DNA from 2 places in the Thermobispora bispora DSM 43833 genome. Region 2 is predicted to be linked to the other one. Evidence: riboswitches for the same ligand, from Rfam matches in the RefSeq annotation. Region 2 holds a riboswitch; the other holds the start of a gene.
What was found. Region 2 has a riboswitch for S-adenosylmethionine ahead of thrC (threonine synthase). Riboswitches for the same ligand answer to the same signal wherever they lie in the genome.
Positions count from the first base shown of each region.

Region 1: another riboswitch for S-adenosylmethionine. It lies ahead of TBIS_RS17130 (aminotransferase class V-fold PLP-dependent enzyme); the one in region 2 lies ahead of thrC (threonine synthase).

Region 1 is NC_014165.1:4,008,513-4,019,286, reverse strand. Features, by position in the region: gene folK (2-amino-4-hydroxy-6-hydroxymethyldihydropteridine diphosphokinase) at 1-335, shown strand, start outside; gene TBIS_RS17140 (DUF3180 domain-containing protein) at 348-842, shown strand; gene TBIS_RS17135 (NADH-quinone oxidoreductase subunit D) at 905-2,083, opposite strand; gene TBIS_RS17130 (aminotransferase class V-fold PLP-dependent enzyme) at 2,133-3,362, opposite strand; SAM riboswitch class IV at 3,551-3,667, opposite strand; gene TBIS_RS17125 (cytochrome P450) at 3,797-4,999, shown strand; gene TBIS_RS17120 (hypothetical protein) at 5,252-5,884, shown strand; gene TBIS_RS17115 (hypothetical protein) at 5,881-6,660, shown strand; gene TBIS_RS17110 (ABC transporter ATP-binding protein) at 6,657-7,544, shown strand; gene TBIS_RS17105 (YebY family protein) at 7,577-7,975, shown strand; gene TBIS_RS17100 (hypothetical protein) at 8,118-8,882, opposite strand; gene TBIS_RS17095 (RNA polymerase sigma factor) at 8,872-9,474, opposite strand; gene TBIS_RS17090 (lantibiotic immunity ABC transporter MutE/EpiE family permease subunit) at 9,699-10,541, shown strand; gene TBIS_RS17085 (ABC transporter ATP-binding protein) at 10,543-10,774, shown strand, end outside.
Region 2 is NC_014165.1:3,856,522-3,867,295, forward strand. Features, by position in the region: gene groL (chaperonin GroEL) at 1-1,150, opposite strand, end outside; gene TBIS_RS16400 (cold-shock protein) at 1,416-1,616, opposite strand; gene TBIS_RS16405 (MoaD/ThiS family protein) at 1,893-2,171, opposite strand; gene thrC (threonine synthase) at 2,209-3,459, opposite strand; SAM riboswitch class I at 3,475-3,614, opposite strand; gene TBIS_RS16415 (RNA polymerase sigma factor) at 3,797-4,348, opposite strand; gene TBIS_RS16420 (alpha,alpha-trehalose-phosphate synthase (UDP-forming)) at 4,445-5,878, shown strand; gene otsB (trehalose-phosphatase) at 5,954-6,760, opposite strand; gene TBIS_RS16430 (DUF3263 domain-containing protein) at 6,757-7,038, opposite strand; gene TBIS_RS16435 (SAM hydrolase/SAM-dependent halogenase family protein) at 7,132-7,935, shown strand; gene TBIS_RS16440 (ABC transporter ATP-binding protein) at 7,984-9,033, opposite strand; gene TBIS_RS16445 (ABC transporter ATP-binding protein) at 9,017-10,048, opposite strand; gene TBIS_RS16450 (ABC transporter permease) at 10,069-10,774, opposite strand, start outside.

The sequences.
Region 1 (10,774 bases), 150 kb from region 2:
CCGTGCTCGTGGTGGAGACCGCCCACCCCCCGCGCGTCCTGCTCGAGCGGGTGCAGAGCATCGAGGAGGCCTTCGGCCGTACCCGGGAGGTGCGGTGGGGGCCGCGCACGCTCGACATCGACCTGATCAAGGTGGGCGACATCGTGTCCGATGACCCCGAGCTCACCCTGCCGCACCCGCGGGCGCACGAGCGGGCCTTCGTCCTGGTGCCCTGGGCGGAGGTCGAGCCGGACGCGGTGCTGCCCGGGCACGGCCCGATCCGTGACCTGCTCGACAGGGTGGACCGCAGCGGGGTACGGCTCCGGCCCGATCTGTCCCTGCAACCTCCCGGCTGACGAGGAGCGCGAGTGAGACCGAGCAATCCCGGGGTGCTCGTCGGTCTGGTGACCGTGTTCGCGCTGGCCACCTGGGGTGTGCTGCAGCGCAGCTACTCCATGCTGCCGACGCTGCCGTGGACGGCGATCCCGACGACGCTGCTGCTCGCGCTCGGCGAGGCCTACACCGGGTGGCTCACCCGGGCGAGGATCCTCCGCCGGCCGGGCACGAAGCCGGTCGAGCCGCTCGCCGTGGTACGGCTGGCCGCGTTCGCCAAGGCGACCTCGCACGCGGCCGCGATGCTCGCCGGGGTGTTCGCCGGGTTCGTGTTCCGGGTGCTCGACCTGCTCACCCTGCCCAAGCCGCGTCAGGACGCGCTGATCGGCGGCGGCTCGTTCATCTCGTGCGTGATCCTCATCTGCGCGGCGCTCTTCCTGGAGTACTGCTGCCGCGTCCCCCGCAGGCCCGAGGGCGAGGAGGGCGGCGCGGGCGGTGGGCCGCCGGGCGCCACGGAGGGCCCGCGCTGATCCGGCGCCGGCCCGGGCCGCCGCGGCGGGGCCGGCCTGCAGGAGGTCCGGGAGGCCCGGCGTCACTTGTCGATGTCGCCGACCACGAAGAACATCGAGCCGAGGATCGCGATCATGTCCGAGACGAGGTTGCCCGGGAGCACCTCGCGGAGCACCTGCACGTTGTTGAACGAGGCGCTGCGGAGCTTGAGGCGCCAGGGCGTCTTGTCCCCGCGGGAGACCAGGTAGTACCCGTTGATGCCGAGCGGGTTCTCGGTCCAGGCGTAGGTGTGGCCCTCGGGCACCTTCAGCACCTTGGGCAGCCGCTGGTTGATCGGGCCGGGCGGGAGCTCGCGCAGCCGCGCCACGCAGGCGTCGGCGAGGTCGAGGGAGACCTTCACCTGCTCGAGCAGGACCTCGAATCGCGCGAGGCAGTCGCCGGCCGTGCGGGTCACCACCTTCACCGGCAGCTCGCCGTAGGCGAGGTAGGGCTCGTCCCGGCGCAGGTCGAAGTCGACCCCGGAGGCCCGGGCGATCGGCCCGCTCACGCCGTACTGCAGGATCGTGTCCCGGTCGAGGACGCCGATCCCCTTGGTCCGGGCGAGGAAGATCTCGTTCCCCGCGACGAGCTCCTCCAGGTCGGGCAGGCGCCGCCGGATCGCGGCGACGGCCGCGGTGACCCGGTCGAGCCAGCCGAGCGGCAGGTCCTCCTTGAGCCCGCCCACCCGGTTGAACATGTAGTGCATGCGGCCGCCGGAGATCTCCTCCATCACCCGCTGCAGGGTCTCGCGCTCCCGGAACGCGTAGAAGACCGGGGTGATCGCGCCGAGCTCGAGCGGGTAGGAGCCGAGGAACATGAGGTGGTTGAGCACCCGGTTGAGCTCGGCGAGCAGGGTCCGGGCCCAGACCGCGCGCGGGGGGACCTCCATGCCGAGCATGCGCTCGACCGCGAGCACCACCCCCAGCTCGTTGGCGAAGGCCGAGAGCCAGTCGTGCCGGTTCGCCAGCACGATGATCTGCCGGTAGTCGCGGACCTCGAAGAGCTTCTCGGCCCCGCGGTGCATGTAGCCGACGATCGGCTCGGCCTGGACGATCCGCTCGCCGTCGAGGGTGAGCCGGAGCCGGAGCACTCCGTGCGTCGACGGATGCTGCGGCCCGATGTTCAGGACCATGTCCTCGGTGGCCAGCTCCTTCGACGGCAGCCCTTCGGCGCCGGCGCCGATGCCGACCACGCGTTCTCGCCGCACGCCCTCCTCGCTCATACCGCCATGCTCCCATGCCGGGCGGCTCCCCGGTCACGGCCGCACCGGCTCACCCGCGGGCGATCTCCCGGAGCGCGGCGAGGAGGCGGTCGATGTGCTCGTCGGTGGTGCCGATGCCGATCGAGGCGCGCACCGCGCCGATCGAGCCGTCCCCGCACCCGCCGGCGGCGGCCGCTCCGGGGAGCCGGGCCGCGATGAGGTGCCGCACGAACGGGTGGGCGCAGAACCTGCCGTCGCGGACGCCGATGCCGTGACCGGTGGCGAGCTCCTCGGCGACCTCGCGGGCGGGGCGGCCGGCGACGACGAAGGAGACGATGCCGACCCGCGGGTGGTCGGGCTCCCACAGGCAGAGCTCGTGCACCCCGTCGATGGCGGCGAGCCCGGCCCGGAGCCGGGCGAGCAGCCGCTCCTCCTCGCGGATCAGCGGCGTCCAGCCGGTGGCGCCGAGGGCCTCGCACGCCGCGGCGAGCGCGATCGCGCCGAGCACGTTCGGGGTGCCCGCCTCGTGCCGGGCCTCGGGGTCGTCGCTCCACTCCACGGTCTCGGCCACGGACCGCACCGCGCCGCCGCCCCGCAGGTACGGCTCGGCCTGGGCGAGCCAGTCCGGCCGGCCGATGAGGGCGCCGGCGCCGAAGGGGGCGTAGAGCTTGTGCCCGGAGAAGGCGGCGTAGTCGAGGTCGAGGGCGGTGATGTCGAGCGGCCGGTGGGGCGCGAACTGGGCGGCGTCCACGGCGATCCGCGCGCCGTGCCGGTGGGCGATGTGGGCGAGCGCGGCGACCGGCCACAGCTCGCCGGTGACGTTGGAGGCGGCGGTGACCACGAGCAGGGCGGGCCCGTCGATCCCGGCGAGCGCCTCGTCGGCCATGCGGACCGCCTCGCCGGGGAAGGCCGGCGGGGCGAGCCGTACCGCGCGGGGCCAGGGGAGCAGGGACGCGTGGTGCTCGGTGTCGAAGACCACCACCGTGGTGCCCTCGGGCAGGCAGCGGGCGAGCAGGTTCATCGCGTCCGTGGTGTTCCGGGTGAACACCACCGCGTCGTCGGGCCGGGCTCCCGCGAACGCGCGCACGGTCTCCCTGGCCCGCTCGTAGCGGGCGGTGGTGAGCCGGGAGGCGTACCCGGCGCCCCGGTGGACGCTGGAGTAGGCGGGGAGCGCGGCGGTGACCGCCGCGTACACCGGCTCGAGGCAGGGCGCGCTCGCCGCGTAGTCGAGGTTCGCGTACGGCACGAGCCCGCCGCCGCGCACGGGCACCCGCAGGTCGGCGCCGATGACCGCGGGGATCGGGCGCTCCCCGGGCCGGTGCGCGGCCGGGGCCGCGGCGGCCGCGGGCGGAGCGTCCGGGACGCCGGCGGCCGGGGCCGTGGATCCGGGGGTGGCCGTGGACGTGCGGGAAGCGAACGGACGCGTGGACAGAACGACGGACAACGCCGACCTCCTCGGAGTCAGGGACTCCGACGAGGCGTTGCCGGAGTCCGCGCTTGCCTCGGCACACCTCGTGCCGGGCCTGGTCCTCACCCGGGGCACCCCGCCGCGGACGGGAGGGTTGCCGGCCAGCAAGCCGGGGCTTGACGCTGGCACTCGTTACCTGGGCGGCACTATAGCCGATCGCGGTGCGCCGGCGGGACCGGATCGGGAGGTTCCGGGTGTTCGCCACGTGATCCGGGTGTGACCTCCGGTTGATGGTCCCGGTAACGGCCGACCCATATGGTGGGTTTGTGGCGTTTGATCCGTGGAGCCCTGAGTTCATCGCGCACCCGTACGAGGTCTATCGCGAGCTGCGGGAGAAGGAGCCGGTCAGCTACTTCGAGCCGACCAACCAGTGGCTGATCTCCCGCTACGCCGACGTGAACGCGCTGCTGCGCGACCACCGCCGGCTCGGCCGTTCCTACCTGCACGTGGCCACGCACGAGGAGTTCGGCCGGCAGCCGGAGCCCGAGTTCCAGGAGCCGTTCTGGCGGGTGGTCCGCGCCGGGATGCTCGACGTGGAGCCGCCCGTCCACACCCGGCTGCGCCGGCTGGTGTCCAAGGCGTTCACCCCGCGGATGGTCGAGTCGCTCCGCCCGCGGATCCGGCAGATCGCGACCGAGCTCGCCACCCGGTTCGCCGAGAGCGGAGGCGGCGACCTCATCGCCGAGGTGGCCGAGCCGCTCCCGGTCACCGTGATCGCGGAGATGCTCGGCATCCCCGAGGCCGACCGGCACCTGCTCCGGCCCTGGTCGGCCGACATGTGCAAGATGTACGAGCTCAACCCGCCGCTCGAGGCGCAGCACACCGCGGTGCGGGCGGCCGTCGAGTTCGCCGACTACCTGCGCGAGCTCGCCCGGGAGCGCCGCGAGCGGCCGGGCGACGACATGATCTCCACCCTCGCCCGGATCGCGGACGACGGCGACCGGCTCACCGAGGACGAGCTGATCGGCACCTGCGTGCTGCTGCTCAACGCCGGCCACGAGGCCACGGTCAACGCCACGGGGAGCGCGTGGTGGGCGCTCTTCCGCAACCCCGGCACGCTGGAGCGGCTCCGCGCCGAGCCCGAGCTGCTGCCCACCGCCATCGAGGAGCTGCTGCGCTTCGACACCCCCGCCCAGATGTTCGAGCGATGGGTGCTCGAGGAGATCGAGGTCCACGGGGTGCGGATCCCCCGCGGCTCGGAGGTCGCGCTGCTGTTCGGCTCGGCGAACCGGGACCCGGAGGTGTTCGACGACCCCGACCGGCTCGACCTCGGCCGGGACCCCAACCCGCACCTCACCTTCGGCGCCGGGATCCACTTCTGCCTCGGCGCGCCGCTCGCCCGGGTCGAGCTGCAGGAGTCGTTCCGCGCCCTGCTCCGCGCCGCGCCGGCGATCGAGCCGGTGACCGAGCCGGAGTGGAAGCCGCAGTACATCATCCGCGGCCTGCGGGAGCTCAAGGTCAGGATCTAGTCCGCGGCCCAGGAGAGCTCACGCCTCGACGGGTCCGCGGCCGCGGAACCGGCCGGAGGCCCCGCGACCGGGACCAGCCGGAGCCGCTCGGGCCGAGCGGCTCGGCCTCCTCCGTGGCCCGGCCGGGCGCCCGCACCTACCCGCGGGGCCGCGGCGGGCCGGCACCAACGCCGGCCGACCCGCCGCACCGGCGAGCCGGAAGATCGTCACGGCGCACTGAACCGATCGGCCGCCCGCCGCTACCGCCCTGATATGACGATCGTCCCGGTCGAGCTGTGGCGGCATGAGATGCGCCGATGCGGTCCGGTCGCGCTCGGCACCCCCGTGGCGGTGGCGTCGTGCGCGGCGCTCGTGGCGGTGATGGCCGGTGGCGGCATGCGCGAGTTCCTCGCGGTCCGGCTGCCGGGCGCGCTGCTGCCGCTGGTCGCGGGGGTGTGCGCGGTCGGCGTCATGGCCCGCGAGGTCATGCCGGAGCTGCAGCGCACCTTCGCCACCCCGTACCCGGTCACGGTGCGCCGGCGGCTGTGGCTGCTCGTGATCGCCGTGGGCCTGGGGGCCGGGGTGCTGGGGCTGTCGGCCGCGGCGGGTGCCGCGACCGGGCCGGACGTCGCCGGGCAGGACACCGCCGGATCCGGGGCGGTGCTCTCCCCGGTGGCGTCGGCCGCCGCGTTCTCGCTGCTGCTGATCGGCCTGGGAGGTCACGCGGCGGCGGGGCGGGCCCAGCCCGGGCCGGCCGCGGCCCTGGTGATGACGGCCTGGCTGGCGAAGCTGCTCGTGCTGGACCGGATCCCGCTGCCGTCGGCGGCGGTGGCCGCCGCGTTCACCGTGGCGGGAGTATGGCTGCTGATCCGCGGCTCTATCAGGGCGGGAGGTGAGGCGGTGTGAGAGGCGGCGGATGGCTGGTGCCGCTGACCGCGTCCGCGCGAGCGGAGATCACGATGATGCTGCGGTCCCGGATGCTGTGGGTCGCCGTGGCGCCGCTGGCCGCGCTGAGCCTGCTGCTCGCGCTCACCTCCCCGCGCGGGGCGGGCCTGCCCCCTGCGAGCCGGGTGGCGGACACGGCCGTGATGATGAACCTGCTCGCCGGGTTCGGGCTGACGATGGCGATGGCCGACCGGCTTCGCTGGCATCGCCGTACCGGGCTGGGCGACCTGCTCGCGGCCACGCCGGGCAGCGCGTCCGCGCGCATGGCGGGCACCCTCATCGGGGCGGCGACGGTCGCGCTGGCGCCGACGACGGCCGCGTTGCTCGCGTACGGGGCCGGGACGGCGGTGGCCGCGGGATCGCCCGGCCCGTTCGGCACCGCCCTCGCCGCGGTCGTCGTGATCCTCATCCCCAGCGGCCTGCTCGTCACCACGTTCACCGCGGTCGCCGGGCTCGTGCTGCCGGTGACGATCGCCCGGATCGGCGCCGCCGGCGTGTGGGCGTGGGCGACCGTGCTCAACCCACGGGTGCTGCCGATCCCCACGGTGTCGTACACGATCCTCTCGCCCGGCGGCGGCTACCCCGCGGTGGCGTGGCTCGGCGCCCCGCGCCGCGCCGCCGTGCTCAACGGCCAGGAGATCGGCGCGAGCGCCGCCGCGGTGAACCTGCTCGTCGTGCTGGCATGCACGGCGGTGCTGCTGGCCGTGGCCCGGAAATGGACGGAGCGTTACCGGTGACCCTCACCATCAGCATCACCGACCTGACCAAGCGTTACCGCCGCGGTGACGCCCGGCCCGCCCTGGACAGGGTGACCCTCACCGTGGACGGTGGGATGACCGCGCTGCTCGGGGCGAACGGGGCCGGCAAGACGACCCTCATGCGCATCTGCGTGGGGGTGCTGCGGCCGGACGAGGGCCGCGTCGTGGTGGGCGGCCACGACCTCGCCACGGCGGCCGGACGGCGGGCGGTCAAGCGCATCCTCGGCTACCTGCCGCAGGAGCTCGCCATGTACGACGACCTGACCGGCCGCGAGTTCCTCGACTACATCGCCCTGCTGAAAGGCGTCGACGACCGGCGGACCCGCCGCGACCAGATCGAGCGCATGCTCGACCTGACCGGCCTGTCCGAGCACGCGAACCGGCGGATCGGCACCTACTCCGGTGGGATGAAGCGGCGGCTCGGCATCGCCCAGGCGCTGCTCGCGGATCCCGAGCTGATCATCGTGGACGAGCCCACGGCCGGGCTCGACCCCGCCGAACGCATGCGGTTCCGCTCGCTGCTCGCCAGCCTCGGCGGGGCTCGCCGCACCGTGGTGCTCTCCACCCACATCCTCGACGACGCCGCGCAGACCTGCCCCGACGCGATCGTGCTGCACCGGGGGCGCGTCGCCTACCAGGGCAGCACCGCCGGGCTCGCGGCGATCGCCGAGGGCCGCACCTACCTGCTGCCGCCCGGAGCGCCGGCGCCGCCCGACGCGGTGGTCGTCAACGCGTCCGCGGACGCGGCGGGCACCCGATACCGGGTGGTCAGCGCGCGGCCGCCGGCCGAGGGCACCCTCGTGCCGCCGACCCTCGAGGACGGGTACGCGGCACTGCTCCAGCTGGACGGTTCAGCCGCCTGAACCGCCGCCCGGCCGCGCGCTACGTACCGGGCATGAGGACTAAGAGCACAGCATGCCGGCGCGGCGGCGTCCTCGCCGGCCTCCTCGTCACGGCCCTGCTGGTGAGCGGCTGCGCGGGCGCCGGCCGGAGCGACCCGGCCCACCGGAGCCCGGTGCCGCTGCCGAGCCCCACGAGCAGCCGGCAGGAGATCAGCGAGGCGAACCTCGCCTACCTGTGGCCGCTCACGGTCGACCACGGCACGATCGAATGCCGGCCGCCCAGCGTCGCCGTCTTCGTGGCGCCGGACGGCACGACCTACGCGCTCAACCGCCAGGCCGAGGACGCCGGGTACCCGCCGATCACCCCGCTGCGCGCCAAGGGCGCCGGCGGCGGATACATCAGCCTCGGCGCCCTGCTCAGCGCCACGCTCGGACTCTGCGGCAAGGGGTGACGCCATACCGAACGAACGGGCGACGGTGCTCGAAACGCGCACCCGCACGACGCGAACGGGTGACGCCATACCGGAACGGGGCGACGAGCCGGGCAGCGCGACCGCCCACCGGTCGCCTCGCCCCGGCGGCCGCTCGCCCGGGTCAGGCGCCCACGCCGGACAGCCGCGGCCGACGGGCCAGCCAGACCGCCAGGGCGAGCAGCGCCGCCGCGCACCCGAGCATCCACAGGCTGGTACCGGTCAGTACGGCACCGCCGGGCCCGGGCAGCCAGCCGAACAGCCAGACCGCCGCTCCCGCCATCGTGCCGAACGCGGGGGACCGCCAGATCGCGACGACCACGCCCGCGCTCGACGCCAGCAGGGCACGCCCGAGCCAGCCGGTGACGACCGTGACCAGCCCGGTCGCCGCGCCCACCGCCACGAGGACGCCCGAGGCCACCAGCGCGAGCACGAGGTCGATCCCGAGCACGAGCGCGAGCCTGGTGGCGAACGCCGTGGCGGGCGAGACCGGCATCGCCGACAGCAGCTCCAGGCGCGGATCGGACCGGTGCGAGCACGCCGTCACCGCGCCGAGCAGCAGCACGATCGTGACCACCGCGCTGAACAGCTGCACGACCGCCCCCGGGGTCGGCGCGAGGCGGGCGAGCAGCACCGCCGCGGCGAGGCCCGCCGCGGTCAGCGGGCCGAGGGACCGGGGCATGAGCCGCGCCTGCGCCACCACGAGCCCGGCCGCCAGCCGCAAGGACGCCCGGAACGAAGGGCGGGGCGCGGACCGTGCGCGGCCCGCGGCGATCTCCGGCAGCCCGCCCAGCAGCTCGTCGTAGGACGGCACCACGACCGGCCCGAGCAGTCGCTCGTCGGCCTCCCGGACCGCGGCTCTCAGGGCGTCCTGCGCTTCATCGTTCACCAGTCCGCCCCCCTTTCTGTTCGGTCACCTTTGTCAGTGTCGCCGCGAGAAGCCGGCGGGCCGTCCACATGCGGCTCTTGACCGTGCCGGGCGGGACACCGAGTATCGCAGCCACCTCGGGATACGGCAGGTCCTCCGCGAGCACGAGCACGAGCACCTCACGCAGGTGCTCGGGCAGTTCGAGCACGGCGGCCACGAGCTCCCGGCGTTCGGCCCGGGCCAGCACCTGGTCCTCGAGCGCGGGCTCCGCGGCGGGCAGCTCCACGGCGTCGTCCAGCTCCACTTGGGCCGGCTCGGTCCGCCGCAGGCGGTTGTGCGCCTGCCGCCGGGCCACCCCGAGCAGCCAGGCCCGCACCGGAGCCTCGCCCCGATAGGCGCCCGCGGAGCGCCACACCGCCAGCCAGGACTCCTGGAGGATCTCCTCCGCTACCTCACGTCGCGCGGTGAGCCGCCGGATGAGGCGCAGCATGCTGCCGGCGTGCCGCTCGTAGAGCACGCGCAGCGCCGCCTCCTCGCCGGCCGCCACACGCCGCAGGAGGGCGGCGTCCTCGGACGCCTCCGTGGCGAGCTCCGGTTCACGCAACTGCCGCACACGTTCGTACGTAGCGCCGCCCGCCGGTCCGGTTCGCAGGAATCTGCGGAGTGACGGCACGTGCGCGCTCCGTTCTGGACGTCTGTCAGCGCTGCCTTAGATCGGAAGGGACGCTACCGCGGCTCGCCGCCGCGCAGCGCGTGCTTCGCCGTACCGGCCCGCGCCGAACGGCCGCGAACCACCCACTCCCCGCCCGCTACGTACGGCGCGAGGGAGTGATGAGCATGAACGATCCAAGCGCGGCCGGCGTCCCGCTCGGCAGCCCCGCCCATGAACGAGCGGCGCGGCCCGTCGCCGAGCCGACCGACAACCCGTCGATGGCGACCCTGGTCGCCACGGAACTGATCAGGATTCGCACCGGCTTCCTCGCCTGGTACACGGCGCTGGCGCCGGTCGTGATAGCGATCCCGCTCTACCTCGGGTCGCTCTTCTCCCCGGAGGGCCGGTCCGGCCGCGTCTGGGACACCTTCAGCAACGTGACCCTGGAGTTCTGGGGCGTGCTGGTCCCGATGACCGCCGGGCTCACCGCGGCGCTCGCGGTCCGGGCCGACACCGAGCCCTGGCGCTTCCTGCTGTCGTACGCGATCCCCCGGTGGCGCTACTTCGCCGCGAAGGTCGCCGCGCTCGCCGTCGCGCAGCTGGTCTCGGCGACGATCCTGGTCGTGATGCTCGCCGGGGGCGCGCTGCTCACCGGGCAGCTCGCCGAGGCCGTCCCGATGATCCTCGGCAGCGCCTACCTGTCGTGGGCGGCCGGGCTCGCGGCGACCGCGATCGCCGTCCTCGTCAGCACGGTCTGGGGCCTCGGCCCGGGCGTCGCCTGGGGCGTGGCCGGGATGCTGGCCGGGGCGCTCATCGCCGACAAGTCGTTCTGGTACGCCCTGCCGCCCGCGTGGCCGATGCGCGTCATCCTCCCGCTCGCCGAGATCCAGCCCAACGGCCTGCCGCTGCCCGCGGACAGCCCGCTGCGCGACATGTCGGTCATCCCGCCGGCCCTCGTGCTGTCGGCCGTGGTGACGATCGTGGCGCTGCTCATCGGCGGCCGGCACATGGCGCGGAAGGAGGTCTGAGGTGGCGGCGCTGGAGATGAGGGACCTGCACAAGCACTACGGCGACTTCCACGCGCTCGACGGCGCGAACCTCACCGTGCCGGAGGGCTCCCTGTACGGCCTGCTCGGCCCGAACGGCGCGGGCAAGACCACCCTGATGAAGATCGTCGCCGGGCTGCGGCGTGCGACCTCGGGCCGCATCAGCCTGTTCGGCCGGCCGCACGACCGGCGGCTGCTCACCCGGGTCGGGGCGC
Region 2 (10,774 bases):
TCGCGGCACCGGCCTTGATGACCGCGACACCGCCGGCCAGCTTGGCGAGACGCTCCTGCAGCTTCTCGCGGTCGTAGTCGGAGTCGGTCCGCTCGATCTCGGCGCGGATCTCGTTGACCCGGCCGGCGATCGCCTCGGGGTCACCGGCACCGTCGACGATCGTGGTCTCGTCCTTGGTGACGACGACCTTGCGGGCGCGGCCGAGCAGGTCGAGGGTGGCGTTCTCGAGCTTGAGGCCGACCTCCTCGGAGATGACCTGGCCGCCGGTGAGGATGGCGATGTCCTGGAGCATCGCCTTGCGGCGGTCGCCGAAGCCGGGGGCCTTGACGGCCACGGACTTGAACAGACCGCGGATCTTGTTGACGACGAGGGTGGCGAGAGCCTCGCCCTCGACGTCCTCGGCGATGATGACCAGCGGCTTACCGGCCTGCACGACCTTGTCGAGCAGCGGCAGCAGGTCCTTGTTGGCGGAGACCTTCGCGTTGACGATGAGGATGTAGGGGTCCTCGAAGACCGCCTCCATGCGCTCCGGGTCGGTCACGAAGTAACCGGAGACGTAACCCTTGTCGAAGCGCATACCCTCGGTGAGCTCGAGCTCGAGCCCGAAGGTGTTGCTCTCCTCGACGGTGATGACGCCTTCCTTGCCGACCTTGTCCATCGCCTCGGCGATGAGCTGGCCGATCTCGGCGTCACCGGCGGAGATCGAGGCGGTGGAGGCGATCTGCTCCTTGGTCTCCACCTCCTTGGCCAGCTTGGAGAGCTCCTCGCTGACGCGCTCGACGGCGGCCTCGATGCCCCGCTTCAGGGCCATCGGGTTGGCACCGGCGGCGACGTTGCGCAGGCCCTCACGTACCAGCGCCTGAGCGAGGACGGTGGCCGTGGTGGTGCCGTCACCGGCCACGTCGTCGGTCTTCTTGGCGACTTCCTTGACCAGCTCGGCGCCGATCTTCTCCCAGGGGTCCTCGAGCTCGATCTCCTTGGCGATGGAGACACCGTCGTTGGTGATCGTGGGAGCGCCCCACTTCTTCTCCAGGACGACGTTCCGGCCCTTGGGGCCGAGCGTCACCTTCACGGCGTCGGCGAGCTGGTTCATCCCGCGCTCGAGACCGCGCCGGGCGTCCTCGTCAAACGCGATCATCTTCGCTGCCATAGGGCTAACCTCCCTGTCAGGGTGGCTTCAGCGGACCGAGCCGACGCCCGCGACGGCTTGGGTCCGGCTCCTTCGCGGACCCCATCGCCTCGATCCCGGTGATTGTCACTCTCGACCTTAGAGTGCCAATGCATGTATCTAGCACTCTACCCATTCGAGTGCAAGCGGAAGCCACTCTGACCAGCCGGTACGGCTCCGCGGAAAGAGAAAAGAGGCCTGGTCCGCACCGCGCGGTCCAGACCTCGTGTTCACCTCGGACGGGGGATCAAATGGTCCTCACGGCCTCCGCCTGCGGGCCCTTCCGGCCCTCGGTGATGTCGAACTCCACCCGCTGGCCCTGCTCGAGGGACTTGAAGCCGTCCATCAGGATCGCGGTGTAGTGCACGAACACGTCCTTACCACCGTCTACCGCGATGAAGCCGTAGCCCTTCTCCGCGTCGAACCATTTGACGGTGCCCTGCGCCACGTTATTACTCCTCTTGCCGTGCTGGAGACCATGACCATGACCATCGCCCCCAGTTTTTCGTCGATCACGACGACCCTACCGGGAGAATGCGCAGGGCGACAGCATTCAATGGGCTGATTTCCGCAAGAAGTTCATCGGGCGCGGGATCCGGTGATTATCCATCCGCGCCCTAACGAGAATGATTTCTGGAACGCACCGTTTCCGGCCGCCGCCCCGGGGGAAACGAGGAAGGCCCGGCCGCCGGGACGGTGAGCGGCCGGGCCGTACGGCTCAGGTTCAGCAGCCCCCGGCGACGGCGGGGATCACCGACACCTGGACCCCGTCCGGCGTCGGGGTGTCGAGACCCTGCGCGAACCGGACGTCCTCCTCGCCCACGTAGACGTTGACGAACCGGCGGATCTTGCCGTTCTCATCCAGAATCCGGGCGCCGATCCCGGGGTAGTCGGCGTCGAGCTTCTGCAGCACCTCACGGAGCGTCGCGCCTTCGCCCTGCACCTCGGCCGCCCCACCGGTGTACGACCGCAGAATGGTGGGAATCCGCACGGAAACGCTCATCTCAACTCGCTTTCGTGTCCGATGTCCAACAGGCCGATCAGTTGGCGAATGCCGTACGGAGCGCGTCGAGGGACGGGCGGATGACCGCCGTCGGGCGCGCCTGGCCGGCGACCACGTCGAGGGTCTTCAGCCCATCGCCCGTGTTCAGCACCACGGTCTCGGCGTCGGGGTCGAGCCGGCCGTCCCGGAGCAGCTTGCGCAGGACGCCGACGGTCACCCCGCCCGCCGTCTCGGCGAAGATGCCCTCGGTGCGCGCGAGCAGGCGGATCGCCTCGACCACCTCGTGATCATCGACGTCCTCCACCGCGCCCGAGGTGCGCCGGACCACGTCGAGCACGTACGGGCCGTCCGCCGGGTTCCCGATCGCGAGCGACTTGACGATCGTGTCCGGCTTGACCGGCTGCACCACGTCGTGGCCCGCCTTGAACGCGCGGGCGACCGGCGCGCAGCCGGTGGCCTGGGCGCCGAAGACGCGGTACGGCTTGTCCTCGACCAGCCCGAGCTTGATGAGCTCGCGGAACCCCTTGTCGATCTTGGTGAGCTGCGACCCGGACGCCACCGGGATCACGATCTGGTCGGGCAGCCGCCAGCCGAGCTGTTCGGCGATCTCATAGGCGAGCGTCTTCGACCCCTCGGCGTAGTAGGGCCGCAGGTTGACGTTGACGAAGCCCCACTTCTCCCCGAGCGGGTCGCCGAGCAGCTCCGAGCAGAGGCGGTTGACGTCGTCGTACGAGCCCTCGACCCCGACGATGCGGCCGCCGTACACCGCGGCCATGACGATCTTCGCGGCCTCGAGGTCCGCCGGGATGAACACGCAGGAGTCCAGGCCGGCGCGGGTGGCCGCCGCCGCGACCGCACCGGCGAGGTTCCCGGTGGACGAGCAGGAGAGCGTGCGGAAGCCGAAGGCGCGCGCCGCCTCGACCGCGATCGCCACCACCCGGTCCTTGAACGAATGGGTGGGGTTGCCGGAGTCGTCCTTCACATACAGCGAGCGGAGCCCGAGTTCGGCGGCGAGCCTGTCCGCCTTGACCAGCTTCGTCCAGCCAGGAGCGAGATTGGGCTTCTCAGCGACGTCCGGCGGCACCGGGAGGAGCGCGCGATACCGCCAGATGTTCGGAGGCCCGGAGACGATCTCCTCGCGGCTGATCTCACCGAAGTCATAGGCGACCTCGAGCGGCCCGAAACACTGCGAGCAGGCGAAGATCGGTCCTAGCTTCTCGAGGGCACCGCATTCACGACACGACAGGCCGATGGCACGGCCGAACTCACGGGTTTCGACATGCACCATGAAGGCGAGGCCTTTCCCTCATCTTCACTCCCGACCACCTTGGCCGGGAGCCGGAATTGGCACCTGTCCCGGCCGGCCTCGCGGATACGAGCACAGTCACCGGGAGGGTTGCCGGGGCTTCACAGGGCCGGTCCCTCCACCCCTCTTGATGAGCGATGTTCAATTGTCGATCACATGTCCGCCCGGCGGACGGCCTGCGGCGCCAGGCCGCGATCGCGCCGCGGAAAATCCCGCCCGGGCGGTGTGCCACACGGCGAAATCCGTGTCACACCTCAAGCACTGTACCCTTTCATCCCGCGATTTCGAGATGGCGTCTCATGATGTGAGAAATGCCGTCTCAGCGGTAGGCCTCCCCGAGCACGCTCTGCACGTACTTGCGGGCCTGATGGATGCGGGATTTGGCCGTGCCGATCGGGATGCCGAGCTGCTCGGCCACCTCCGCGTAGTCGAGCTCGCAGATGTCCCGCAGCACCAGCGCCTGGGCGAGCTCCGGCTTCTCCGCCTCGAGCGCCTCCATCGCGTCGAGCAGGTCGAGCCGGGAGCCGGCGATCACGCTCACCCGCCGCGGGTCCGGGCGCTGCTCGGGCAGCTCCTCGGCCTGCTCGGAGGAGCGCCGCTTCAAATTCCGGTAAGTCGTCCGCGCGCAGTTCGCGGTCACGATGTGCAGCCAGGTGCTGAACTTCGCCCGGCCCTCGAACCGCGAGATGTTCCGGGCGACGGCGAGCAGCGTGTCCTGCGCCGCCTCCTCCGCGTCCTGCCGGTACGGCAGCAGCCGCTCGCAGTGCCGTAGCACGTCGGGCTCGATCCGGCGGAGCAGCTCTCCGAGCGCCCGATGGTCGCCTTGAGCGGCCGAGCGCGCCAGAGCCTCGGTCGTCTCGTCCAGTGACATGCCGAATCAAGCCCTTTCAGATCACTTGACATGCTATTGGTGGCGTCTGGATTAATCTTCCGACATGCGCGCCCGAAGAGTCCCGGGGAGGCGTAGATGAGCAGCTCGGTGCTGATCGCTTCCAATAGGGGCCCCGTCTCATTCGCCATCGCGGAAGACGGTTCGCTGACCATGGCCAGGGGCGCCGGCGGACTGGTGTCCGGCCTGACGGAGGCGGTCAAGGGCACCGACGCGCTGTGGATCTGCGCCGCGATATCCGAAGGCGACCGGTACGCGGCGCGGAAGGCGCCCAACGGACGGATCGACAAGGGCGGCTACGACATCACCCCGGTGCGGATGCTCGACATCCCGCCCGCGACCTTCGACCGCGCCTACAACTCCGTGGCGAACTCCACGCTCTGGTACGTCAACCACCTGCTGTACAACACCTCGCTCGCCCCGCAGTTCGACACCACGTTCCGGCGGGAGTGGCAGGCGTACCGGGACTACAACGACGCCTTCGCCACGGCGCTGGCCGAGGAGGCGGCCCCGTGGGCCCGGGTGATGGTGCAGGACTACCACCTCGCACTGACCCCGCTGATGCTCCGGGAGCAGCGGCCCGACCTGCGGATCGCGCACTTCTCGCACACCCCGTGGGCCCCGCCCGAGTACTTCTCGCTCCTCCCCGACGACGTGGCCGCCGAGGTGCTCACCGGCATCCTGGGCGCCGACCACGCCGGCTTCCTCACCGGCCGCTGGGCGTCGGCGTTCATGGACTGCTGCGAGGTCATCCTCGGCGCGACCGTGGACCGCGAGCGCCGCACGGTCCGGTACGACAAGCGGACCACGCAGATCGGCGTCCATCCGCTCGGCGTGGACGGGGAGGCGCTCCTGGCGCGCGCCACCGCCCCCGACGTCGAGTCCCACATGGCGGCGCTCAAGGACCTCATCGGGGACCGCAAGCTGATCGTCCGGGTGGACCGGACCGAGCTGTCCAAGAACATCCTCCGCGGGCTCACCGCCTACCGGGAGTTCCTGGAGAAGCACCCCGAGTGGCACGGCCGGGTGGTCCACCTCGCCTTCGCGTACCCGTCCCGGCACGACCTGCCCGAGTACCGCGAGTACACGGCCGCGGTGCAGCGGTGCGCCAAGGAGATCGAGGACGAGTACGCCACCGACGACTGGGACCCGATCATCCTCCACGTGCGCGACGACTACGCCCGGTCGCTCGCCGCCTACCGGCTCGCCGACGTGCTCCTGGTCAACCCGATCCGGGACGGCATGAACCTCGTTGCCAAGGAGGGCCCGATCCTCTCCGAGCGGTGCGCGCTCGTGCTCTCCCGGGAGGCCGGCGCCGCCGCCGAGCTGGGCCAGGACTCCCTGCTCGTGAACCCGTTCGACATCTCGGGCACCGCGGCCGCCCTCCACGAGGCGCTGCTGCTGCCGGAGACCGAGCGCATCCGGCGGATCGCCCGGCTGCGGAAGGCGTCCACCGCCATGCCGCCCCGCCGCTGGTTCGAGGAGCAGCTCGCCGCCCTCGCCGCCCGCTGACGCCGCGGCGGCTGCCCGCTCCCCCGCCCCGCCACGGGCCCGATCGGCGGTACGGCACGGCCGCGCGGGCGCCGCTCACCGGTCCGGGCGCAGCGCGGCGACGATGGCCCGCAGCAGCCCGACGACCCCGTCCGGCCCGTCCACCACGATGTCGGCCTCGGCGGCGAGCTTCGCCACCTCGGCAGACCCGCTGCACACCCGGACCCCGGGGATGCCCGCCTCGGCGACCGCCCGGAAGGCGGCGAGGTCGCCGAGGTCGTCCCCGGCGAAGAGCACCGAGCGGGCCCGCCGTTCGGCGAGGAACGCGGTCAGGGCCTGCCCCTTGTCCATCCCGGGCGCGCGCAGCTCGAGCACGAACCGGCCCGGTTCGACGATGAGCCCGGTCCGCGCGGCGAGCGCGGTGACCGGCTCGGTGAGCGCGGCGAGGGCCGCCGCGGGATCGGGGCACCGGCGGGTGTGCACCGCCACGGCCCGGCCCTTGTCCTCGATGTGCACGCCGGCGTAGGGCGCGGTGATGGCCGGGAGCTCCGCGCGGACCGCGTCCAGCCCGGGCGGCGGGGGCGGCGCGGTGATCCGGCCGTTCTCCCACCGTTCCATGCCGTAGTGACCGAGGATGACCAGCCCGGGGACGTCGGCGAGCGACCGGCCGTCCGGGGCCGCGCCGAGCGCGAGCGCGGTGGCCGGCGGGCGCCCGGTGATGATCACGACGGCGTTGACGAGCGGGGCGAGATCGGCGAGGACCTCGGGGGCCTCGGGGTGGATCCGGGCGGCGTCCGGGTCGGGGACGATCGGGGAGAGGGTGCCGTCGAAGTCCAGCCCGATCACGGCGCCGGAGGGGTCGCCGAGCAGGGATCGCAGCCCGGGGTGGTCGGGGAGTCTCATGCGTTCGTTCCGTACCGGCGGATCTCCCGGCTCCTCCTGCGGGCGGCGCGCTGCCGCCGGAGCCGCTTCACCAGCATGGGGTCGAAGGCTAAGCTCTCCGGCCGGTCGATCAGCTCACCGAGTAACTGGTAGTAACGGGTGGCCGGGATCCCGAAGGTCTCCCTGATCGCCTGCTCCTTGGAGCCGGCGTGCCGCCACCACTGCCGTTCGAAGGCGAGGATCCGGCGGTCCCGTTCCGAGAGGGCGCAACCGTCATCGGCGGCCGGCTCGACGTCCATCCGCTCCTCCTCGCCGTCGTCGCTCGCCCGTCTTCATCGTAATGGGCGTGCCGGGGCTGTTCACTCCGCGGCCGGAGACGTAATGTCACCGGTGTGACCTCGATAATCACGCTGCTCACCGACTACGGACTGGAAGACGGCTACGTGGCGGCCTGCCACGGAGTGATCCTCGGTATCGCCCCGCAGGCCCGGATCATCGACGTGGGCCACCTCATCCCCGCGGGGGACGTGCGGCGGGGCGCGGCGATCCTCGCCCAGACCATCCCGTACCTCCCGGCCGGGATCCACGTCGCCATCGTGGACCCGTCCGCCGGGACCCGCCGGGCGGTCGTGATCGAGGCGGGAGATCGGATCTTCGTCGGCCCGGACAACGGCGTGCTCTCGTGGGCGGTCACCGCCGCCGGCGGCGCCCGCGCCGCCTACGAGATCACCAACCGGGAGCTGTTCCTCGAGAAGGTCTCGCCGACGTTCCTCGGCCGGGACCTGTTCGCCCCGGTCGCCGCCCACCTCTGCGCCGGGCGGCCGCCGGCCGACGTGGGGCCGCAGCTGCCGATCGACGACCTGGTGGTGCTGCCCGCGCCCACGTCGCGGATGCGGGACGGGAGCGTCGAGGGCGAGGTCCTCTCGGTGGACCACAACGGCAACGTGCAGACGTCGATCACGGCCGCCGATCTGGAGGCGCTCGGCATCCGGGTGGGCGACACCATGGTCGTCGGGCTCGGCCGCCGGCAGTTCACCGTGCAGCTCCGGGAGACGTTCACCACGGTCCCGCCGGGCGAGCTCGTGGCCTTCACCGACTCGGCCGGCCTGGTCGCGATGGCCGTCAACGCCGGCGACGCCTCGGAGCGCCTCGGGCTGCCGCCGGGCGCCCACGTACGGCTCTCGCCCGGCCGCTGACCGCCGGCGGGCCCGAAGGGCCGCGCTGGACCCACCGGCGGTGTGCGCTCACTGGGCCGGGGCGGGGACCTCCGGCCCGGCCTCGCCGGCGCCGACCACGTCGTGCGCCTCGGCGAAGTGGCAGGCCGCCGGGTGGTCGACGCCCGGCCGTACCTCGAGCGCGGGCACCTGCGACGCGCAGATGTCCTGGGCCTTCCAGCACCGGGTGCGGAACCGGCAGCCCGAGGGCGGGTTCGCCGGGGAGGGCGGGTCGCCCTGCAGGATGATCCGCCTGCGGTGCTCCCGGCCCTCCGGGTTCGGGACCGGCACCGCGGAGAGCAGGGCCTGCGTGTAGGGGTGGCTCGGGCGCTCGTAGATCTGGGCGTCCGTGCCCATCTCCACGAACTTGCCGAGGTACATCACCGCGACCCGGTCGGAGATGTGCCGCACCACCGACAGGTCGTGGGCGATGAAGATGTAGGAGAGCTTGAACTCGTCCTGCAGCCGCTTCAGCAGGTTGATGACCTGCGCCTGGATCGACACGTCGAGCGCGGAGACCGGCTCGTCGCAGATGATGATCTTCGGCTGGAGGGCGAGCCCGCGGGCGATCCCGATGCGCTGGCGCTGCCCGCCGGAGAACTGGTGCGGGTAGCGGTTGATGTGGTCGGGGTTGAGGCCGACGACCTCGAGCAGCTCCTGCACCCGCTTGCGGCGCTGGCTCTTGGGCACGACGTCCGGGTGGATCTCGAACGGCTCGCCCACGATGTCGCCGACGGTCATCCGCGGGTTGAGCGAGGTGTACGGGTCCTGCATCACCATCTGGATGTCGCGCCGCAGCCGCTTGAGCTCGGCGCCCTTCGCCTTGGTGATGTCCTTCCCGTCGACCTTGACGGTGCCCGAGGTCGGCCGCTCCAGGGCCATGAGCAGCTTGGCGAGGGTGGACTTGCCGCACCCCGACTCGCCCACGATGCCGAGCGTCTCGCCCCGGTGCAGGTCGAAGGAGACCCCGTCGACGGCCTTGATCGCGCCGACCTGGCGCTTGAAGACGATGCCCTGGGTCAGCGGGAAGTGCTTGACCAGGTCACGGACTTCCAGGATCGGCTCACCGGGTGCCGCCATCGAGGACCTCCCTCCAGTAGTGGCAGGCGCTCTTGCGGGTGCCGCCCACCGGCTGCAGCGGGGGCACCTCGGTCTCGCACCTGTCCCGGCGGTACGGGCAGCGGGGGTGGAACGCGCAGCCGGTCGGCATCTGGAGCAGGTTCGGCGGCGTCCCCTTGATCGCGTGCAGCTCCCTGCCCTTGAGGTCCACCCGCGGGATGGACTCGAGCAGCCCCTTGGAGTACGGGTGGGCGGGGTTGCGGAACAGGTCGTACACCGAGGCCTGCTCGACGATGCGGCCGCCGTACATCACGGCGATCTTGTCGGCGACGTCGGCGACCACGCCGAGATCGTGGGTGATGAGGATCAGGCCCATGTTGCTCTCGCGCTGCAGCTCGGCGAGCAGCTCCATGATCTGGGCCTGCACGGTCACGTCGAGCGCCGTGGTGGGCTCGTCGGCGATGAGGATCTCGGGGTCGAGCGCGATCGCCATGGCGATCATGATCCGCTGGCGCATCCCGCCGGAGAACTGGTGCGGGTAGTCGTTCACCCGGTCCTTGGCCGCGGGGATGCGCACCCGGTCCATGAGCTCGATCGCCTTCTTCTTCGCCTCCGAGCGGGAGGTGCCGCGGTGCACGCGGTACATCTCGGCGATCTGCCAGCCGACGGGGAAGACCGGGTTCAGCGCGGAGAGCGCGTCCTGGAAGATCATGGAGATGCCCTCGCCGCGGATCTTCCGGCGCTCTTCCTCGGGCAGCTTGAGGAGGTCGACCCCGCGGAACCGGATCTGCCCGGCGGTCACCCGTCCCGGCGGCATGTCGAGGATGCCCATGATCGTCTGGGCGGTGACGCTCTTCCCCGAGCCCGACTCGCCGAGCACGGCGAGCGTCTCCCCGGCGTTCACGCTGTAGCTGACGCCGTTGACCGCCTTGGCGACGCCCGACCGGGTGTGGAATTCGACGTGGAGGTTCTCCACCTCGAGCAGGGCTCCCGTGCCGTTCGCGCCGGAGCCGCTGCGCAGAGGCTCGGAGAGCATTTCCACCATGCTGTGCCTCCTCAGCGAAGCTTCGGATCGAGGGCGTCGCGTACGGCTTCGCCCAGCATGACGAAGGTGAGCACGCACAGGGAGAGGAACCCGGCGGGGAAGAGCAGCGCGTGCGCACCCGAGCGGATGTACTGGGCGTGATCGGCGATCGCGATACCCCACGAGATGACCGGCGAGCGCAGCCCGATGCCGAGCAGCGAGAGGGTGGCCTCGGCCCCGATGTAGCTGCCGATGGTGATCGTCGCGTAGACGAGGATCGGCGCGAGCGAGTTCGGCAGCAGGTGCTTGACGATGATGCGCATCGGGCCGGCCCCGAGCGCGCGGGCGGCCACCACGTAGTCCTGGTGCTTGGCCTGGATGATCGCGGACCGGGCGATCCGCATGAGGATCGGCCAGCCGAGCAGGGCGAGGGTGATGATCACCACCGTCATGATCATCGCCCGGCTCGGGTTGGACTGCACCGGGGCGATGGTGCCGAGGATGATGATCGCGCCCAGCACGTACGGCACGCCGAGGAAGATCTCCCCCACCCGGGAGATGATCGAGTCCACCCAGCGGGAGTAGTACGCGGCGATGATGCCGGCCACCCCGCCGAGCACGACGGTCGCGAGGGTGGCGAGCACGCCCACGACGATCGAGGTCCGCGCCCCGTAGATCGTGCGCGCGTAGACGTCCCGGCCCTGCAGGTCGTACCCGAACCAGGCCTCCGCGCTCGGC